DNA from 4 places in the Streptomyces sirii genome. Region 1 is predicted to be linked to each of the others. Evidence: riboswitches for the same ligand, from Rfam matches in the RefSeq annotation. Region 1 holds a riboswitch; each other region holds the start of a gene.
The links. A riboswitch is a leader RNA that binds a small molecule or an ion and turns the genes downstream of it on or off. The one in region 1 is predicted to bind cyclic di-AMP.
Positions count from the first base shown of each region.

Region 2: it holds a riboswitch for cyclic di-AMP, as region 1 does, so the genes downstream of both, WAB15_RS17185 (transglycosylase family protein) here and WAB15_RS19510 (M23 family metallopeptidase) in region 1, are expected to answer to the same signal.
Region 3: it holds a riboswitch for cyclic di-AMP, as region 1 does, so the genes downstream of both, WAB15_RS25285 (NlpC/P60 family protein) here and WAB15_RS19510 (M23 family metallopeptidase) in region 1, are expected to answer to the same signal.
Region 4: it holds a riboswitch for cyclic di-AMP, as region 1 does, so the genes downstream of both, WAB15_RS30190 (M23 family metallopeptidase) here and WAB15_RS19510 (M23 family metallopeptidase) in region 1, are expected to answer to the same signal.

Region 1 covers NZ_CP147982.1:4,364,236-4,369,369, reverse strand. Annotated here, with positions in the region: gene WAB15_RS19520 (PP2C family protein-serine/threonine phosphatase) at 1-828, shown strand, start outside; gene WAB15_RS19515 (DUF2332 domain-containing protein) at 851-2,002, opposite strand; cyclic di-AMP (ydaO/yuaA leader) riboswitch at 2,283-2,438, shown strand; gene WAB15_RS19510 (M23 family metallopeptidase) at 2,450-3,574, shown strand; gene WAB15_RS19505 (aldo/keto reductase) at 3,750-4,709, shown strand; gene WAB15_RS19500 (hypothetical protein) at 4,829-5,134, opposite strand.
Region 2 covers NZ_CP147982.1:3,855,643-3,860,776, reverse strand. Annotated here, with positions in the region: gene WAB15_RS17195 (cytochrome P450) at 1-544, shown strand, start outside; gene WAB15_RS17190 (transglycosylase family protein) at 824-1,846, shown strand; cyclic di-AMP (ydaO/yuaA leader) riboswitch at 2,056-2,266, shown strand; gene WAB15_RS17185 (transglycosylase family protein) at 2,274-2,924, shown strand; gene eno (phosphopyruvate hydratase) at 3,242-4,528, shown strand; gene WAB15_RS17175 (septum formation initiator family protein) at 4,773-5,134, shown strand, end outside.
Region 3 covers NZ_CP147982.1:5,580,824-5,585,957, forward strand. Annotated here, with positions in the region: gene WAB15_RS25275 (NlpC/P60 family protein) at 1-414, opposite strand, end outside; gene WAB15_RS25280 (hypothetical protein) at 739-1,092, shown strand; gene WAB15_RS25285 (NlpC/P60 family protein) at 1,259-2,416, opposite strand; cyclic di-AMP (ydaO/yuaA leader) riboswitch at 2,424-2,592, opposite strand; gene pcrA (DNA helicase PcrA) at 2,874-5,134, shown strand, end outside.
Region 4 covers NZ_CP147982.1:6,700,276-6,705,409, forward strand. Annotated here, with positions in the region: gene WAB15_RS30180 (M16 family metallopeptidase) at 1-542, shown strand, start outside; gene WAB15_RS30185 (M16 family metallopeptidase) at 581-1,963, shown strand; cyclic di-AMP (ydaO/yuaA leader) riboswitch at 2,199-2,355, shown strand; gene WAB15_RS30190 (M23 family metallopeptidase) at 2,368-3,168, shown strand; gene WAB15_RS30195 (GntR family transcriptional regulator) at 3,374-4,063, shown strand; gene WAB15_RS30200 (HPr family phosphocarrier protein) at 4,409-4,690, opposite strand; gene WAB15_RS30205 (GNAT family N-acetyltransferase) at 4,826-5,134, shown strand, end outside.

The DNA.
Region 1 (5,134 bases):
ACGGTCTTCGTCGTCGCCCTGCTGGCGCTGGGCATCAACCGGGTCGTGCGGACGAGCGATGCCCATCTGGCGTCCGTACGGGACGTCTCGGAGGCCGCCCAGCGCGCCGTACTGCCGCTGCCGCCCGAGCGGCTGGCCGGGCTCGCGATCGCCGCCCGCTATGTGGGCGCGCGGGCGGACGCCGGGATCGGCGGCGATCTCTACGCGGTGCAGGACACCCCGCACGGCGTGCGGCTGATCGTCGGCGACGTACGCGGCAAGGGCCTGGAGGCGGTGGAGGCCGCGGTGGTCGTCATCGGCGCCTTCCGGGAGGCGGCGGAGCAGGAGACCACCCTGGAGGCGGTGGCCGGCCGGCTGGAGCGGGCGCTGCAGCGGGAGGGCAGGCGGCGCGGAGGGTTGGACCGGTTCGAGGGGTTCACCACCGCCGTGCTGGCGGAGATCCCCGCCAACGGGCGGCCCGCGCTGCGGGTCCTCAACCGGGGCCACCCGGCTCCCCTGATGCTCACCCCGGACGGCGGGCTGCGCGAGCTGGCCCCAGGGGCGCCGGCGCTGCCCCTGGGGATGAGCGAGGTGGCGAGCTGGCCCGACCGCTCGGACGAGACGTTCCTCCCGGCCGGCTCGCTGCTGCTGTTCTTCACCGACGGCATGACCGAGGCCCGCGACTTCCGCGGCCGCTTCTACGACCCCTCGAACCGGCTGCGCGGCCGCCGCTTCCCCGGCCCGGACGCCCTCCTGGACACCCTCGTCGAGGATGTGGCACGGCATACGGGCGGAGCCTCGGCGGACGACATGGCCCTGCTGGCGGTGCAGCGGCCCATGGGGGAGTAGGGGCGCGGCGCGTGGGGGCCGGTCAGCCTCTCCGTGCCGCCGCTTTCGGCAGCCGGTGCAGGCTCTCGCCGTGCGGGCCGGTGAGCGCGACCGGCCGCCCGTCCAGGGCGAGGGTCAGCCGTCCGTCCTCCGGGCGCCCGGAGTGGTGCTCCGGCGCGGTGATCCACGGCAGGACGGAGTGGTGCTCGTTGGAGATCCAGTGCCCACCGCCGGGCCGTCCGTCGAGCAGCGACCGTACGAGGCGCGCGAACTCCTCGCTGCGGGCGGGCGGAAGGTAGTTCAGCACGGCGCTGTGGAAGACGACCAGCGTCGCCTCGGGCGGTGCCGCGGCGGCCAGCGCGGGCAGCTCGTCGATCAGATCGCCGCGTACGATCCGCGGCCGCGGCGCCGCCCGTACGGCCTCGACGGCGGCGGAGAGCCGCGCCGTGCGCTCCCCCTCGCCCGGCCAGACGAGCGACTGGAGCCAGCGCAGATCGTCCGGTGCGCCGACGGGGTCGAGCGGGTTCAGATCGATTCCGGCCCGCCAGACGATCTCCGGCAGCCGGCCGGGCAGCTCCTCGGGCGCCCAGTCCGTGCGGCAGCGGAACTCCACCGGGCCGTCCGGCGCCCCCACCTCGACGGTCCGCGGGGTGCCCGCGGGCTGCCCCTCGTACCGGGAGGCGGACTCGTACCGGTACCGGTAACTGTCGGGATGCAGGCACAGCCCGGCCGACGCGCCGACCTCCAGCAGAGCCAGCGGCTGCGGCAGCCGGGCGAGCAGCGGCAGCAGCGTGGCACAGCGGGCCGGCTCGTTGGTCTGGGTGGCGCGCTGCATGATCACCGCGCGGACCTCGTCCCAGTGCCGGACCGTCCACTCGCGCCAGCGTCCGTACGCCGCCTCGTCGCGCGGGCCCTGCTCCGCGTGCGGGCCGTCGAGCTGGCGGACGGCGGCGAGCAGGAGGTTCGGCTGCTGCTTGTTGCCGGCCGGCAGCGACCCCGACAGCAGATCGCAGAACTCCGGGTCCTGGCTGATCCGCGCGGTCAGCTCCGCATGGGCGTCGGACCGTCCCCGCGCCTCCCGCCAGGAGAACTCCCGGTAGCGCTCCGCCAGATCCGCCGCCGCGCTCCGGCCGATACCGCCCTTGACGTTTCCGGAGCTCACGGTGTTCCCCGCGCTCTCGACGTTGACGACCATGATCCGACGTTACGCCCTCACGTTCCGTAACTGAGGGGCGCCCCTCCGCATAACGACTGACGCACAATCAGCACGAGATCGTTTAGGGGTGCATGGTCAACTCGCCCGCTTTGTTGGCATGGTGACCGAAAAAGTCCCCGCCACCTCTCATGCGGAACGGATAAGGATTCCCGGGAAGGCTTGGAAAACAGTCGCGACCTCTATTACTGTCCGATAACGCAGCGCGGTCGTCCCAGCCGTCGCAAGAGGCGGCACCGCGCGCCGACGCCGAATCCCGCATGCGCTTTTCACGCTCCTCCAGCACTTCGAACTGCACCAAGGGAACCGGGGAACCACCACCTTGGGGTGAATCGGGCGCCTCCGCCAGAGTGGCCCGTAGGAGACCTTCCTGCTCCGAACCCGTCAGCTAACCCGGTAGGCGAGAAGGAAGGAAAGGAGTGCGCCCCCGTGGCGTCCAACAGGCCTGCCCCCGAGGCTCCGTCCGCATACCGACTCGACCACCGAGGTGCCTTCGAAGGCCCGGGTGATCCGGAGGGCATAGCGGACATAGACGGCGACGGCGCATGGGAGGAGTGGAACCCCACAGAGGAGTCGCTCCGCCCGGTCCGCGGCAAGCACCGGGTGGCCAAGCAGCGCGGCGGCGGACTCGCCCGTAGCGGCACGGTCCTGGGTGTCGGCGTCATCGCGGCGGTCGGCGCGGGTGGCATGGCCACCGCCGAGGACCGACCGCCGGTCCCGATCTCCATGCCCGACATCGGCGGCATGGCCCACGAGATCTCCGACAGCCTCCCGGACGCCGAGGCCCTCCCGGGGATCGGCGGCCTCATATCCGACTCCGGCGGATCGGACTCCGGAAGCGACTCCACCGGCCCGCTCACCCAGGTCAGCCAGACCGGTACGACCGGTACGGGCGCCAACGCCGGCGAGGCGCTGCGCAGCCGCATCCTCCAGCAGGCCGACGCGCAGCAGGGCGCCGCCGAGGAGCAGGCCCGCGAAGCGGCCGAGGACGCCGCGGTCAAGCAGGCGGCGACGCGAGCGACCGCAGCCCAGAAGACGGCCCAGGACGCGGCGGACAAGGCTGCTGCCGCCAAGAAGGCGGCGGAGTTGGAGGCCAAGCGCAAGGCCGAGGAGGCGGCGCGCCGGAAGGCGGAGGCCGAACGGCTGGCCCAACTGGCGAAGAGCTTCATCACCCCCGTCGCCTCCTACACCCTGACCGCCAGCTTCGGGCAGGCCGGCGACCGCTGGGCCGCCGACCACACGGGCCAGGACTTCGCCGCACCGACGGGTACGCCCGTCAGGGCGGTGCACTCCGGCACCATCACCCAGGCCGGCTGGGCCGGTTCGTACGGCTACCGCATCGTCCTCACCCTCGACGACGGCACCGAGCTGTGGTTCTGCCATCTGTCCTCGATGGTCAAGACCTCGGGCAAGGTCAACACCGGCGATGTGATCGGCCGCGTCGGCGCCACCGGCAATGTCACCGGTCCCCACCTCCACCTGGAGGTACGCCCCGGCGCCGGCGACCCGATAGACCCGATGCCGTGGCTGCGCGATCACGGCCTGAACGTCTGAGGACTCGGCCCGCCGGAAGACGGGTCTGAGGGCCCACCGTGAGGTGGCGGCCTCAACGCGTCTCGGGAGGTTTTCCGAGTGCAAGCCCCGGGGGAATCCCCGGGGCTTCCCTCATTGCACCCCCCTTAACTCCTCCCCGGGAATAACTCCCTTCCTCCCCGCGCTGCAACAACGCATGACCTCGACACACCCCACCCCCCAGAACCGCCGGAACCTCGGCTCGCTCGCCGTCTCCCCGCTCGCCCTCGGCGGCAATGTCTTCGGCTGGACGGCCGACGAAGCCGAGTCGTTCGCCGTGCTCGACGCGTATGCGGCAGGCGGTGGCAACTTCATCGACACCGCCGACGCCTATTCCGCCTGGGCACCCGGCAACAAGGGCGGCGAATCCGAGGCCCTCATCGGCAACTGGCTGGCCTCCCGCCGCAATCGCTCCGAGGTCGTCGTCGCCACCAAGGTCGGTGCCCACCCCGACTACAAGGGCCTGAGCCCGGCCACCATCAAGTCCGCGGTCGACGAATCCCTCACCCGTCTCCGCACCGACTACATCGACCTCTACTACACCCACTACGACGACGAATCGGTCGAGGTCTCGGAGATCATCGGTACGCTCGACGAGCTCGTCCAGGCCGGCAAGGTCCGTGAGATCGCGGCCTCCAACATCTCCGCGCGGCGCCTGGAGGAGTCCCTGGCCTTCTCCGCCCGCGAGGGCGTGGCCCGTTACGTCGCCCTCCAGCCGCACTACAACCTGGTCTCCCGCGACACCTACGAGGGCGAACTCGCCGACGTGGCCGCCCGTGAGGGCGTGGGCGCCGTCCCGTACTGGGCCCTCGCCGCCGGCTTCCTCACCGGCAAGTACCGCCCGGGCACCGATGTCGACAGCGCCCGCTCCGCGAAGGCCGGCCAGTACCTCGCCACCGAGCGCGGGCTGCGCGTCCTTCAGGCCCTCGACACCGTCGCCGCCGCGCACCAGGCCGAGGTCGCCACCGTCGCCCTCGCCTGGCTGGCCGCCCGGCCCACCGTCGCCGCGCCCCTCGCCAGCGCCCGCACGGTCGGCCAGCTGGCGCCCCTCCTGGCCGTCGCCGACCTGACCCTCACGGAGCCCGAACTCACCCTCCTGAACGAGGCTTCGGCCTGATCCACCCACCGCGCACACGAGGGCGGGGGCAGGGCACGCCTGGTGCCCTGCCCCCGCCCTCGTCCGTGCGCCGGCCGCCGGCTTCGCTCACCCCGCCGGCCTCACTTCCCCCGCCGGCCTCACTTCCCCCGACGGTCGACCGCGGCCCACGACGCCAGCGCGACCCCGCCCGCGACCGCGAACACCGAAGGCCAGGCCCCGATCTTCTTCGCCAGCGGATGCGACCCCACAAAGGCCGCCACATACGCCCCGCTCAACGCCGCCGCGGTCTTCGCCCCGGCCTTCTCCTGCCACCCCTTGGCCGCCACGACCCCCGCCGCCGCGAGCGCCACCCCACCCAGGGGCCGCTTCTTGGTCCACCGGGCCACGCCGTAGCCGCCCAGCAGCCCACTCGCCGCCACCACACTCGTCGGTACGCCGGCCAT
Region 2 (5,134 bases), 510 kb from region 1:
GATGGCGTTCATCCTGCTCTTCGCCGGTTTCGAGACCACCGTCAACCTCATCGGCAACGGCACCTATGCGCTGCTGCGCCACCCCGCCCAGCGCGAACTGCTGCAGAAGTCGATGGTGGCGGGCGACACCGAGCTGCTGGCCACCGGCATCGAGGAGTTGCTCCGCTACGACGGGCCCGTGGAGCTGGCGACCTGGCGGTTCGCGACGCAGGAGCTGACGCTCGGCGGGCAGCGGATCGCCGAGGGCGATCCCGTACTGGTGGTGCTGGCCGCCGCGGACCGTGATCCGTCACGCTTTGTCGAACCCGATGTTCTCGATCTGACCCGACGTGACAATCAGCATCTGGGATACGGGCACGGCATCCACTACTGCCTGGGCGCACCGCTCGCCCGGCTCGAAGGGCAGACCGCGCTCGCCACGCTCCTGACCCGGCTCCCGGACATCCGGTTTGCCACGGATCCTGATGATCTGCGCTGGCGCGGCGGGCTCATCATGCGCGGACTGCGGTCCCTTCCGGTGGAGTTCACGCCCGAACGGTCCTGACCGGGGGTATCGCCGAAGGTGACGCAGCGTCAGCAGCGTGACCTCCGCGTGATCTGCGCTACACCGGCTTGTGACTACCCGTGACCCCGGCTACCTTTCGATCGACGGTCGACAGGATTCACGATTCGTTCACGCGGGCGCACGCATAAGCGGACGTCCGATGGGGTGGGGAATCGAACGGTCGTCGAACAACTCAACCGCCGCGCGAAAGGCATCCGCATGCGTTCCGGGAACGGCCGACATCGTCGCCCCCGTCAAGCACCGGCCATCTTTGTCACGGTGGGAGTGACCGGCGCGGGGCTCGCACTGCCCCTGGTCTCCGCCAGTGGGGCACACGCCGCCGACACCGCGACCTGGGACCGGGTCGCCCAGTGCGAGAGCGGCGGGGTGTGGAGCGCCGCCTCGGGCAACGGCTTCTACGGCGGGCTGCAGCTGACCCAGGAGATGTGGGACGACTACGGCGGCGGGGCCTACGCCTCGCGCCCCGATCTCGCCAGCCGCGCCCAGCAGATAGCCGTGGCCGAATCGATCCTCGACGACCGCGGCCCGGACGCCTGGCCGAGCTGCGCCGTCAACGCCGGGCTCACCAAGGACGGCCGCGCGCCGAAGGTCGACCCGGGCAGCACGAGCACGCCGCGGCCCGACCCGTCCGACGAAGACGCCGACCCGGCGCCCTGGGACCAGCCCCCGTCGACCGGCTCGTCCGATGACCCCGGCGACCCGGACGACTCCAAGGCTCACGAGGGCGACCACGAGGCCGAGCCCAAGGGGTCCCATGACGGATCCCAGGGCGGCTCCCACGACGGATCGTCCGACGACTCGCGCGACGACGCGGGCGACGAGCCGTCCCAGGAGACGCCGGCGCCGTCCGAGTCCGACGGCGGCGACACCCCCGAGACCCCGGAGCCGTCCGACTCCGCCACCCCCGGCGACCAGGGCGACGACGCCTCCCGCCCCACCGACCCCGCCGGCGACGCCGGCCGTACGGACCCGAGCGGTACGCCCGGCCAGACGCCCGGCAAGGGCAAGCACCGCGGCGACGCGGACCCGGGCGAGGACGACGGCGGCGACCGGTCGCCCGGCGGCCGGCACGCCTCGCGCGGCGACGACGGGCGCCGCACGGACCCGGCGGACGGCGACTACACCGTGCGCCCGGGTGACAGCCTGTCAGCCATCGCCGCGGCCCACCGGCTGCCCGGCGGCTGGCCCGCGCTCTACGAGCGCAACGAGGGCGTCATCGGGGCCGACGAGAACCTGATCCAGCCGGGTCAGCGGCTCGATCTCGGGCATGCGGCAGGCTAGTTCGCCGTATTCGTCCCCTTTGGGAAAGTGAGACAAGGCTCTCGTTGGGCGGCGGGCGGGCAGATCCGCCCGCCGCCGTCATAACGGGTCCCACCTGCAGATATGTGACCAACCCGTGATCAAAAACGGTCAACTTGGTTCAGAAGGTGGGGTTTGAACACCAAGGGGATTACTGCTTACGGTCAGGACCGCTCGCCAAAGCGGGCCCCTTCGATCACACGCCGAATCCTGCCGGTGGTCGGAGGTAGTTGACGCGCAAGCGCCGAAGGCAGGAGCGGGGGAACCAAGGTAGGCGCCGGCCCGGTCCGTGAAAGCGGGTCAGTCGGCTTGGGGTGAAGCCAGGTGCGCCACGCGCGCCCGGCCGGGCGACTCACAGCCCGAACCCGACAGCTCACCTCGTAGGCGTCGGTGAGGAAACGAACGAACCATGCTGATCAACAAGGGCAAGCACCGTCGTCCCTCCAAGGCCGTCCGCGTCGCCACCCTCGCCGGTGTCGCCGGTGCCGCCGTCGCCGTCCCGCTGATGGGCGCCACGTCCGCCTCCGCCGCCTCGGTCGCCACCTGGGACAAGGTCGCCCAGTGCGAGTCCGGTGGCAACTGGTCGATCAACACCGGTAACGGCTACTACGGTGGCCTGCAGTTCTCCAACTCCAGCTGGGCCGCCGCCGGTGGCACCCAGTACGCGGCGCGCGCCGACCTGGCCACCAAGGCCCAGCAGATCGCCGCCGCCGAGAAGCTCCTCGCCATCCAGGGCCCGGGTGCCTGGTCCTGCGCCGGTGCCGGCGGCCTGACCTCCGGTGGCCCGTCCCCCGACCTCGACACCTCCACCAAGTCCGCCCCCAAGCAGGACGAGGCCAAGCCCGAGGTGAAGAAGGCCCCGGCCCCCAAGGCCGAGAAGGCCCAGCCGGCCCCGAAGAAGTCCGAGCGCGGCGGCGACTACACCGTCAAGTCCGGCGACACCCTCGCCAAGATAGCCAAGGCCCACGGCACCAACTGGAAGTCGCTCTACGAGGCCAACAAGTCGGTCATCGGCGGCAACCCGAACCTGATCTTCCCGGGTCAGCAGCTCAGCATCTGAGCCGTCCGCTCACCGGGACTCCCGCCCGCCGAAGCGGCGGGCCCCGTTCCTCCGTGAGACCGCCCCGTCCGGCGCGCCACTCCCCCCAGCGCGCCGCGGCGGGGCTTCTCCATGCGCCGCGGTCCGCACCGCCGTGACCAGCTGCGTCTCGCGCTTTTACCCGCTCAGCGAACAGTGTGGCGAAACATCCCGTGAACTGCGCCTTTGGGCTCTTTGTTCCGTCATTCCGTCCCACGGAGCGGGCCAAGGGCAAGCGCACGCGCCCCGGGCCGTTAGGCTCGTGCTGCAGAACTCCAGACACCCACGAAGGAGACAACGTGCCGTCCATCGACGTCGTCGTAGCCCGCGAAATTCTCGACTCGCGAGGTAATCCCACGGTCGAGGTCGAGGTCGGCCTCGACGACGGCAGCACGGGCCGTGCCGCCGTGCCGTCCGGCGCCTCGACCGGCGCCTTCGAGGCCATCGAGCTCCGCGACGGCGACCCGAACCGCTACCTCGGCAAGGGCGTCGAGAAGGCCGTCCTGGCCGTCATCGAGCAGATCGGCCCGGAGCTCGTCGGCTACGACGCGACCGAGCAGCGGCTGATCGACCAGGCGATGTTCGACCTGGACGCCACCGACAACAAGGGCTCGCTCGGCGCCAACGCCATCCTCGGCGTCTCCCTCGCCGTCGCGCACGCCGCCTCCGAGGCCAGCGACCTCCCGCTGTTCCGCTACCTCGGCGGCCCGAACGCGCACGTGCTGCCCGTGCCGATGATGAACATCCTCAACGGCGGCTCGCACGCCGACTCCAACGTGGACATCCAGGAGTTCATGATCGCGCCGATCGGCGCGGAGTCCTTCTCCGAGGCGCTGCGCTGGGGCGCGGAGGTCTACCACACCCTCAAGAAGGTTCTCAAGGAGCGCGGCCTGTCCACCGGCCTCGGCGACGAGGGCGGCTTCGCCCCGAACCTGGGCTCCAACCGCGAGGCCCTCGACCTCATCCTGGAGGCCGTCAAGCAGGCCGGTTACACCCCCGGCCAGGACATCGCGCTCGCGCTGGACGTCGCCGCCTCCGAGTTCTACAAGGACGGCACGTACCAGTTCGAGGGCCAGTCCCGCTCGGCCGCCGAGATGACCGAGTACTACGCGGAGCTGGTCGACGCCTACCCGCTGGTCTCCATCGAGGACCCGCTGTTCGAGGACGACTGGGCCGGCTGGAAGGTCATCACCGACAAGCTCGGCGCCAAGGTCCAGCTGGTCGGCGACGACCTGTTCGTCACCAACCCCGAGCGCCTCGCCCGCGGCATCGAGGAGGGCTCCGCCAACGCGCTGCTGGTGAAGGTCAACCAGATCGGCTCGCTGACCGAGACCCTGGACGCCGTCGAGCTGGCCCAGCGCAACGGCTTCAAGTGCATGATGTCGCACCGCTCCGGTGAGACCGAGGACGTCACCATCGCCGACCTGGCCGTCGCCACCAACTGCGGCCAGATCAAGACCGGTGCCCCGGCCCGCTCCGAGCGCGTCGCCAAGTACAACCAGCTGCTGCGCATCGAGGAGATCCTCGACGACGCCGCGGTCTACGCCGGCCGCTCCGCCTTCCCGCGGTTTCGCTCCGCGAACTGAAATCAGTACAGCGCTCCGCGAACTGATTCAGTACAGCGCTCCGCGAACTGAATCAGTACAGCGCTCCGCGAACTGATTCGGTGCAGCGCCCGGCGAACTGACGCGGAGCGGAGCTCCGCGTCACGGCTGATCGGCTGACGTTACGGCCGAGCACCTCCGTACGTCCCCGGCGACGGTCCCGTACCGTTGCCGGGGACGTACCTGCTTGATGCAGTCCGGCGTCAGTCAGTGAAGGGGAGACGACGTGCCCGCGGACCGGTTCTCGACCGCGACCCGACTCAAGGCGCTCGGCGAGCAGGCCGCCGCCCGCGTCTACCGAGCCCGCCCGCCCCGCCGCAACCGCCTCACCGGCCGCGCCGCCCTGCTGGCGCTGGTGATGTGCTCCCTGGTGGTCGCCCTCGCGTACCCCATAAGGCAGTACATCTCCCAGCGCTCCGACATCGCCGAACAGCGCCGCAAGGCCCAGGACGCCGGTGCCGAGCTGGACCGGCTGCGCGAGCAGCGGGCCCGGTGGCAGGACCCGGAGTACGTACGCCAGCAGGCCCGCCGGCAACTGCACTACGTCATGCCGGGGGAGACCGGCTACCTCGTCCAGGACGGCTCCGG
Region 3 (5,134 bases), 1.2 Mb from region 1:
GTCCTCGGACAGCAGCAGCGAAACGGTCGGGTCCATGCCGCCCGCGCGGTACTGGGACGCGGCCACGGCGCCCAGTTCCGCGCGGGCCGTGTTCAGCTTCCCGGTCCGGCGGGCGGCCTCGTCCTGCAGTCTGCTCAGCTCCTCGCGTGCGGTGTCGGCGGCTTCCTTGGCGCCGTTGTAGCTCTGTGTGGCCACCTCTGCCTCCTGGTACAGCGCGTCGACCCGGTCCTTGACCTGGTCGGGGGTGGGGGAGGGGGCCGCCTGGCCGGTGCCGTCGAAGGCGGTGGCGGTGGCGGCGCCCGCGAGGGCGAGGGTGGCGGCCGTACGGACGGTGCGCGCGCTGCGCGAACCGCCCGTGAGCGCGGCGAGCGGATGCTGCCTGGGCTTGCGGTGCGAGGCCACGGTGGCCGTCACTTCCTTCCCTTCGGGCCGAGGGCGCGGCGGCGGTCGGCAACGGGGGAGCCGACCGCCGCCGCACCTCTCGGCGGGGCGGCCGACGGAACACCGGCACGGAGGCCGGTGATGGCGGGATGTCGGCCGCCTGGAGGAGGACGCTAAGCCTGAGCGTCACGGGGGTGAGTCCGGTTGGCTGGCATTGCTCGCTTTCGACCGCGGCGGGTGCGCGGTTGACCGCACCGCCGCCGCCTGCACACCGGGACCGGTCTGCCGTGACCGAAGCGGCGATTGCGGACGCCCTGCCGGAAAGACCGTGCTATACGGCGGCTACGATCCAGCACTATGGACGTAGTAATCAATGTCTTCGTCGGCCTGCACATCATCGGCATCGCCTCCCTGCTGGGCGGCTTTCTGACCCAGATGAAGGCGATGGGTGCGGGCACCGCCCGCTTCGTGCCGGCCATGCTGCACGGCGCGCTGACGATGCTGGTCACCGGCATCGTGCTGGTCGGCCTCAACCAGGCCCAGGACCACCCGGTCAACAACATCAAGATCGGCGTCAAGATGGCCGTCCTGGTGGTGATCCTGGCGCTGGTCTACGTCAAGCGGGACGAGGAGAAGGTCCCCGCGCCGCTGTTCGGCGCGGTGGGCGGGCTCACGATCGCCAACATCTTCATCGCGGTGCTCTGGACCTGACGGCGGCGCCCCTCCCCTACGGCACACCGCGCGGTCACCGTGCTCCGGAATCCGGAGCCGATGGCCGCGCGGTGGCGTGTGGGGGGTGACCCGTGGGGGGTGGCCTTGTCGAGCGCCCTGGGGCGCTTCGGGAAGGAGCGGTCCTCACAGGGAGGCGGGGCCGGCCTCAGGCCGGGCGGACGCTCCCGTAGATCGGCATGTAGTAGATCGACTCCTCGCGGACGTAGGCGCCCGGCTTGGGAGCGTGGATCATCTTGCCGCCGCCTATGTACATGCCGACGTGGCTGATGTCGTCGTAGAAGAACACCAGGTCACCGGGCTGAAGATCCTTGGTCGCCACCCGCTGGCCGACCTTGACCTGGTCCCAGGTCGTCCGCGGCAGATCGACCCCGGCCGCCTTCCACGCCGCCTGCGTCAGCCCCGAGCAGTCGTAGGAGCTGGGCCCGGTGGCGCCCCAGACGTACGGCTTGCCCATCTGGGTGCGGGCGAACGCCAGGGCCTTCTCCGCCTTGGTGGCGTACGAGTCCCCGGTGGAGCCGCCGTCGCTGGTGCCGCCGCCGGTCTGACCACCCGTCGAGTCGCCCGTCGAGCCGTCCTGCTGCCGCTGGCGCTCGGCCTCCTGCTGCCGGCGCGCCTCCTCGGCGGCCTTGCGCCGGGCCGCCTCCTCCTTCTGGCGCTCCAGCTCCGCCAGCCGCGCCTTCTCCTGTGCGGTGAGCCGCGACAGCAGCTGCCGGGCCTCGGCCAGCTTCCCCTGGACGGACTGCTTGGACTCCTTCAGCGAGGCCTGCGAGTGCTGCAGCTGCTCCAGGCTGCTGGTGGCCTTGGCCCGCTGCCGCGCCGCGGCCGCCGCCTGCTCCTGGTAGTCGGTGACCGCCTGCTTCTGCCGGCTGGTCAGCCGCTCCATCAGGTGGCTGCGGTCGACGAACTGCTGCGGGTCCTTGGCGAGCATCAGCTGCGCCGTCGGGTTCATGCCGCCGGTGCGGTACTGCGCCGAGGCGAAGGTGCCCAGTTCGCGCCGGGACTCGTTCATCCGCTGCGCGCGCTTGGCGGCGGCGTCGAGCAGACCGTCGACGGTGGCGCTCTGGTGCTCGGCGCGCTCCTTGGCGGCGTTGTACTTCTGGGTGGCCACCTCGGCCTGGTGGTAGAGGTCGTCGACCTTCTTCTTGACCTCTTCGATCGAGGGTCTGGGCGCCCTGGGGGCGGCGTCGGCGGACTGCGAGAGCAGGGTGACCGAGGCGAGCGCGGCGGTGGTGAGCCCGGCCGCCGTACGCCGGCTACCGGGCGAGATGAGAACGCTGGTGCGCGGCTTGCGATGGGACGCCAAGGCCGGCAACTCCTTCCGTGGACCGCCTACCGGGTTAGCTGTCGGGTTCGGGCGGTGTCGCTGACGGAAGGCTTGCCCTACGGTCCGTGCGGCCGCCGACGACGGCCGCTGGATCGATTCACCCCGGTGGTGCTGGTGGGTCCCCGGCTCCGGATGCCTGATGGCAGGGCCGGACTCGGCGCGGCGGCCCGTGCGGAAGCTGTCGACCGCGGGGAGGCGGGCTGCCTGAGCGAGGACGTTAGCCAATTCGTGTGGCTCCTGTGAAGGCTGATGTTCGATATGCCCGAAACCTTTTTGTGACCTGAACGCGCGGCGGGGGGTGTTGCGTCAGATGTCGGGTTCGGGGTAGTCGGCCGGCACCCGGCGGTTCCGCCTCCGGTCGCCTGACCTGCCCCGGCACGGACAATCGTGGACTCCCCGGCGCGCTGTCAGTGCGGCGGCCTAGACTCGGTGGGCGATGAGCAGCCTCTTTGACGACAGCTTTCTGGCGGACCTCGGCCCCAAGGGCGAGGAGGAGCACCCGCCGCCTCCCGAGGACGAGCACGAGCCGGTCCCGGAGGAGGTCCCCGCCGACCTCTTCGGCGGGAGGTTCGACGCGCCCTTGCACACCGAGGCGTACTACCGCGACGGCGCCGCCCGTCCGCCCGTCGACCCGGCCGCGCTGCTGGAGGGGCTCAACGACGAGCAGAAGGCCGCGGTCGTGCACGCCGGAGGCCCGCTGCTGATCGTCGCGGGCGCCGGATCCGGCAAGACCAGGGTGCTCACGCACCGCATCGCGCATCTGCTCGCCGAGCGCCATGTCCACCCCGGCCAGATCCTCGCGATCACGTTCACCAACAAGGCCGCGGGCGAGATGAAGGAGCGCGTCGAGCAGCTGGTCGGCCCGCGCGCCAACGCCATGTGGGTCTCCACCTTCCACAGCGCCTGCGTGCGCATCCTGCGCCGCGAGTCCAAGAAGCTCGGCTTCACCTCCTCCTTCTCGATCTACGACGCGGCCGATTCCAAGCGCCTGATGGCGCTGGTCTGCCGCGATCTGGACCTGGACCCCAAGCGCTTCCCGCCCAAGTCCTTCAGCGCGAAGGTCTCCAACCTCAAGAACGAGCTCATCGACGAGGAGACCTTCGCCCAGACGGCGGCCGACGGGTTCGAGAAGTCGCTGGCCGAGGCGTATGCGATGTATCAGGCGCGGCTGCGCGAGGCCAACGCCCTGGACTTCGACGACATCATCATGACGACGGTCAATCTGCTCCAGGCCTTCCCGGACGTCGCCGAGCACTACCGCCGCCGCTTCCGCCATGTGCTCGTCGACGAGTACCAGGACACCAACCACGCCCAGTACACCCTGGTGCGCGAGCTGGTCGGCCGGGGAACGGCCGACATCCCGGCCGCCGAGCTGTGCGTCGTCGGCGACGCCGACCAGTCGATCTACGCCTTCCGAGGTGCCACGATCCGCAACATCCTCCAGTTCGAGGAGGACTACCCGGACGCCACGACGATCCTGCTGGAGCAGAACTACCGCTCCAGCCAGACGATCCTGTCCGCCGCCAACGCGGTCATCGAGCGCAACGAGAACCGCCGCCCCAAGAACCTCTGGACGGACGCCGGCGCCGGCCCCGAGATCACCGGCTATGTCGCCGACACCGAGCACGACGAGGCCCAGTTCGTCTCCGACGAGATCGACCGCCTCACCGACGCCGGCGACGCCAAGGCCGGCGACGTCGCCGTCTTCTACCGCACCAACGCCCAGTCCCGAGTCTTCGAAGAGATCTTCATCCGGGTCGGTCTGCCCTACAAGGTCGTCGGCGGCGTGCGCTTCTACGAGCGCAAGGAGGTCCGCGACGTCCTGGCGTATCTGCGGGTGCTCGCCAACCCCGAGGACACCGTCCCGCTGCGCCGCATCCTCAACGTCCCCAAGCGCGGTATCGGCGAGCGCGCCGAGGCGATGATCGACGCCCTGTCCTCGCGCGAGAAGATCACCTTCCCGCAGGCGCTGCGCCGGGTCGACGAGGCGTACGGCATGGCGGCCCGCTCCGCCAACGCCGTCAAGCGCTTCAACGTCCTGATGGAGGAGCTGCGCACGATCGTCGAGTCCGGCGCGGGGCCCGCCACGATCCTGGAAGCCGTCCTGGAGCGCACGGGCTACCTCGCCGAGCTCCAGGCCTCCACCGACCCGCAGGACGAGACCCGGATCGAGAACCTCCAGGAACTCGCGGCCGTGGCCCTGGAGTTCGAGCAGGACCGCGGCGAGGCCGCGACATCGGGGGCTGCCGCCCCGGGCCCGGGCACCCTCGCCGACTTCCTGGAGCAGGTCGCGCTGGTCGCCGACTCCGACCAGATCCCGGACGAGGACGAGGAGGGCAGCGGCGTGATCACCCTCATGACGCTGCACACCGCCAAGGGCCTGGAGTTCCCGGTCGTCTTCCTGACCGGCATGGAGGACGGCGTCTTCCCGCACATGCGGGCGCTGGGCCAGACCAAGGAGCTGGAGGAGGAGCGCCGGCTGGCCTATGTCGGCATCACCCGCGCCCGCGAGCGGCTCTACGTCACCCGCTCGACGATGCGCAGCGCCTGGGGCCAGCCGTCGTACAACCCGCCCTCCCGGTTCCTGGAGGAGATCCCGGACAACTACGTGCAGTGGCGGCGGACGGGTCCGGCGACGCCTTCGGCGTCCATGGGCAACCTCTCGTCCAGGGGCGGCGGCACGGGCGGCCTCGGCGG
Region 4 (5,134 bases), 2.3 Mb from region 1:
TGCCGCACGACGGCACCCGTGAGGCGGACGCCGCCGACCTGGCGCTGACCGTCCTGGGCGGCGGCGAGTCCTCCCGCCTGTACAACCGGCTGGTGCGCCGTGACCGCAGCGCCGTTGCGGCCGGCTTCGGTCTGCTGCGGCTGGCCGGCGCGCCCTCGCTGGGCTGGCTGGACGTGAAGACGTCCGGTGGCGTGGAGGTCCCCGACATCGAGCGCGCCGTCGACGAGGAGCTGGCCCGCTTCGCCGCCGAGGGCCCCACCCCGGAGGAGATGGAGCGCGCGCAGGCCCAGCTGGAGCGCGAATGGCTGGACCGCCTCGCCACGGTCAGCGGCCGCGCCGACGAACTGTGCCGCTTCGCCGTCCTGTTCGGCGACCCGCAGCTCGCGCTGACCGCCGTGCGGCGTGTTCTGGACATCACCCCCGAGGAGGTGCAGGCGGTCGCCAAGGCCCGGCTGCGCCCCGACAACCGCGCCGTGCTGGTCTACGAACCCACCGAGCCGACCGACGCCGCCGACACCGAGGAAGGGGAGGCGGACCAGTGAGCGACGCCACCAACCGCGCAGGGTCCCCCATGAGCACCATGGACTTCCACCCCCAGCCCCGGGGCGGCGCGCCCAAGCCGTGGGCCTTCCCGGCCCCCGACCGCAGCCAACTCCCCAACGGGCTCACGCTGCTGACCAGCCACCGCCCCGGTCAGCAGGTCGTCGCCGTCGAGGTCAACCTCGTCGCGCCGCTGGACGCCGAGCCCGAGGGCCTGGACGGCGTCGCCACGATCATGGCGCGTGCGCTGTCCGAGGGCACCGACAAGTACGACGCCGAGGAGTTCGCCGCCGAGCTGGAGCGCTGCGGCGCCACGCTGGACGCGCACGCCGACCACCCCGGCGTACGGGTCTCCCTGGAGGTCCCGGCCTCCCGGCTGCCCCGCGCGCTCGGCCTGCTCGCCGACGCGCTGCGCGCCCCCGCCTTCCCGGACAGCGAGGTCGAGCGGCTGGTGCGCAACCGCCTCGACGAGATCCCGCACGAGCTCGCGAACCCGGCCCGGCGTGCCGCCATGGCGCTGTCCAAGGAGCTGTTCCCGGCCACCGCGCGCATGTCGCGGCCCCGCCAGGGCACCGAGGAGACCGTGGCCCGCATCGACGCGGCGGCCGTCCGGGCCTTCTACGACGCCCATGTGCGGCCCGCCACGGCCACCGCCGTCGTCGTCGGCGACTTCACCGGTGTCGACCTGGACGCGGCGCTCGCCGAGACCCTCGGCGCCTGGAGCGGCTCGACGGCCGAGCCGCTGAAGGCCGCGCCGATCGCCGCCGACGACACCGGCCGTGTGGTGATCGTGGACCGCCCCGGGGCCGTCCAGACGCAGCTGCTCATCGGCCGGATCGGCGCCGACCGGCACGACCGGGTGTGGCCGGCGCAGGTCCTCGGCACGTACTGCCTGGGCGGCACCCTCACCTCCCGGCTGGACCGTGTGCTGCGGGAGGAGAAGGGCTACACCTACGGGGTGCGCGCCTTCGGCCAGGTACTGCGCTCCACCGCCCCCGGCTCCCCCGAGGGAGCGACGGGCGCCTCCCTGCTCGCCATCAGCGGCTCGGTGGACACCGCCTCCACCGTCCCGGCGCTCCAGGACCTGTGGCAGGTGCTGCGGACCCTCGCGGCGGAGGGGCTGACGGACGAGGAGCGCGATGTCGCCGTCCAGAACCTCGTCGGGGTCGCGCCGCTGAAGTACGAGACCGCGGCGGCCGTCGCGGGCACGCTGGCCGACCAGGTGGAGCAGCAACTCCCGGACGACTTCCAGGCGCAGTTGTACGCCCGCCTCGCGGAGACCGGCACGGTCGAGGCGACCGCGGCGGCGGTCAGCGCCTTCCCGGTGGACCGGCTGGTGACGGTCCTGGTGGGTGACGCGGCCCAGATCGCCGAGCCCGTCAAGGCGCTGGGATTGGGCGAGGTGACGGTCGTCGGCGGCTAGGGCCGAGCCGGAAGGCACGTCCTGGCCGCCCCGTATGACGGCAGATCAGGTCCGACCGGCGGCTCCCGTGGTGCTCCACTGCCACGGGAGCCGCCGTATGTCCGGTTTATGACGACTGGCCGCGACGCTTCTTGTGGCATCCCGCACAAAAAAGCGGTTCTGTTTGGCGATCGAAAGTTGCCCCGATTAGCGTCGGTCCGGCTGTTCGTCACAACTCCGCCACAACAGTGGCACCGGACAGTCATCGCCGAGTCCCCGTACGGCGCGAGCCAGGGGAGCCGGGGACCCACACGTCCCCTGGGGTGAATCGGACCCCTCTCCGGAGGAGCCCGTAGGAGACCTTCCTGCTCCGAACCCGTCAGCTAACCCGGTAGGCGAGAAGGAAGGAAAGGACAAGCCAGTACATGGCGTTCATACGTGCCACCGGGAAGCACCGTCGTGCGAGCCGCACCGCCCGCTCGACCCGCAACATCGCAGGCATAGCCACCCTCGCGGCCTCCGGCGTTGTCGCCTCGGTGGCCTCGCCGGCGCTGGCCGCCACGGACGAGGCGCGTACCCAGGACACCGGTCTGCAGCAGGCCGTCGTCCTCGGTGACGAGCTCGCCAACCGCATCGAGGCCCAGGCCGACGCGCAGCAGGCCGACGCCGAGGCCGCCGCCGCGCGGGCGAAGGCCGAGGCCGTCGCCAAGAAGCAGGCCGAGGAGGCCCAGCGCCGCGCCGAGGCGGCCCGCAAGAAGGCCAAGGCCGAGCGCGAGGCCAAGGAGCGCGCCGCCCGCGAGGCCGAGCGCAAGCGCCTCAACGCCTTCGTCGCCCCGATCGCCGGCTCCTACGTGTCGACCGCCTACAAGGCGTCCAGCAGCCTGTGGTCCTCGGGCAGCCACACCGGCATCGACTTCCACGCCGCCTCCGGGACCTCCGTCCACGCCGTCGGCGCGGGCACCGTCGTCGAGGCCGGCTGGGGCGGCTCGTACGGCAACAACATCGTGATCAAGATGAACGACGGCACGTACACCCAGTACGGCCACCTGTCGTCGATCTCCGTCTCGGTCGGCGAGAGCGTCACCCCGGGCAAGCAGATCGGCCTCTCCGGTGCCACCGGCAACGTCACCGGCCCGCACCTGCACTTCGAGGCCCGCACCACCCCGGACTACGGCTCGGACATCGACCCGATCGCGTATCTGCGCGCGCACGGCGTCAACGTCTGATCCATCGCAGCCGCCTCCGCTTCGCCCGATGCCGCACCGCTTCATCGACTGATGCGCCGCTTCGCCCGACGTCGGATCCGTCCATTGGCCAAAAAATATCCATGGATAACCGGAGTCCGTCGGAAAAGCCGTCCCGGTCGAATAGAGTCACGGAAATGTCGTCAACCGGCGGCGTTTCCCGGGGATTACGGCGGAGGCACGGACGATGCGAGGCCATATTTCCGCGCATGCGGTGTGCACGGCGATTCGCGAGGACATTGTCTCCGGCGCGCTGGCGCCGGGGAGTCGGCTGATCGAGGAGATCCTGGCGGCGCGTTACGGCGTCTCCAGGGTGCCGGTCCGCGAAGCGCTGCGCACCCTGCAGTCGGAGGGCTTTGTCACCACCCGCCACCACGCGGGCGCCTGTGTCGCCGAGCCCACCGAGCAGGAGGCCGCCGACCTGCTGGACATCCGCGCGCTGCTGGAGCCGCTGGGTGCCGCCCGCGCGGCCGCCCGCCGCAGCCCGGCCCACCTGAAGGTGCTGCGCGGCCTGGTGCGGCTCGGACGTGAGCGGGCCCGGCACGGCAACCCCGCGGACCTGCGCCAATTGGACGGCTGGTTCCACGAGACGCTCGCTCAGGCGGCCGGCAGCCCCAGCCTGACCGCGCTGCTGACCCAGCTGCGGCGCAAGATCGAGTGGATGTACGCGGTGGAGCCGCCGACGAGGGCCGGCGAGTCCTGGGACGATCACGGCGCGGTGCTGGACGCGGTGGCCCGGGGGGACGCGGAACGCGCCCGCACCCTGATGGCGGCTCATATCGAGCGTTCGCTTCCGGTGTACCGGCTGCGGCGCCCGGCCAAGGCCGAGGTGAGGGATCCGAAACGGCCCGTCAACACAGCGCGCGCCCGCTCTTAACAAGGGCCCCGTATACAAAGAGGTGGGCAGGGGGAAAGGCGCGCGGGGGAATGGGGTGCGAAGGCCGCGCGGCGGTTTTTCGTATAGCGCCGCTATTCCAGAGCCAGCATTTCGGTCCGCCGTCCGCCCTTATTCGCAATTCCTGTGCTTCCGTGCCGGGCGCCGAGCCGTACGGCCTTTCCGGAGAGCTGATTCAGCGGCGGTGCGGCGCGGTGCCGCGGTGAGGCATTTTCGGGCGGGTTGCCGACGGGGAAATGAATGCGACCGCAGCGAAACGGCCCCGCCGCGGCGACCGGGTTCCGGTCTCCGCGGCGGGGCCGCCGCATGTACAGGGTCCTGGGGGACTCAGACGGTCTCGGGGAGCTCCTCGAGACCCTCGGCGACGAGCTTCGCCAGGCGGTCGAGCGCGGCCTCGGCGCCGTCGGCGTCGGAAGCCAGCACGATCTCCTCGCCGCCCTGGGCGCCCAGGCCCAGGACCGCGAGCATGGAGGCCGCGTTGACGGGGTTGCCATCAGCCTTGGCGATCGTCATCGGGACGCCGGAAGCGGTGGCCGCACGGACGAAGATCGACGCGGGGCGGGCGTGCAGGCCCTCGGCCCAACCGACATTGACGCGGCGCTCAGCCATGGTGTTGCCCTTCAAAGTCGTGACTGTTGTCTAGACCAGTCTCTCACGCTGCCGGGAGTGCTCCGGCAGCCCTGAGTCCTGCCCCGAGCGTACGCGGGAGGGCCGGTTGTCAGTGCCCGGTCGTACTCTGTCCGCATGCAGAAGCCGCCGGATCATGCATACCCGACCCACTGGGAAGCCGATGTGGTGCTGCGTGACGGCGGCACGGCGCGGATCCGCCCCATCACCCCCGATGACGCCGAGCGGCTGGTCTCCTTCTACGAACAGGTCTCGGACGAGTCGAAGTACTACCGCTTCTTCGCCCCCTACCCGCGGTTGTCCGACCGCGATGTGCACCGCTTCACTCACCACGACTACGTCGACCGCGTCGGACTCGCCGCCATGGTCGGCGGTGAGTTCATCGCCACCGTCCGCTACGACCGGATCAACGACCAGGGCCTGCCC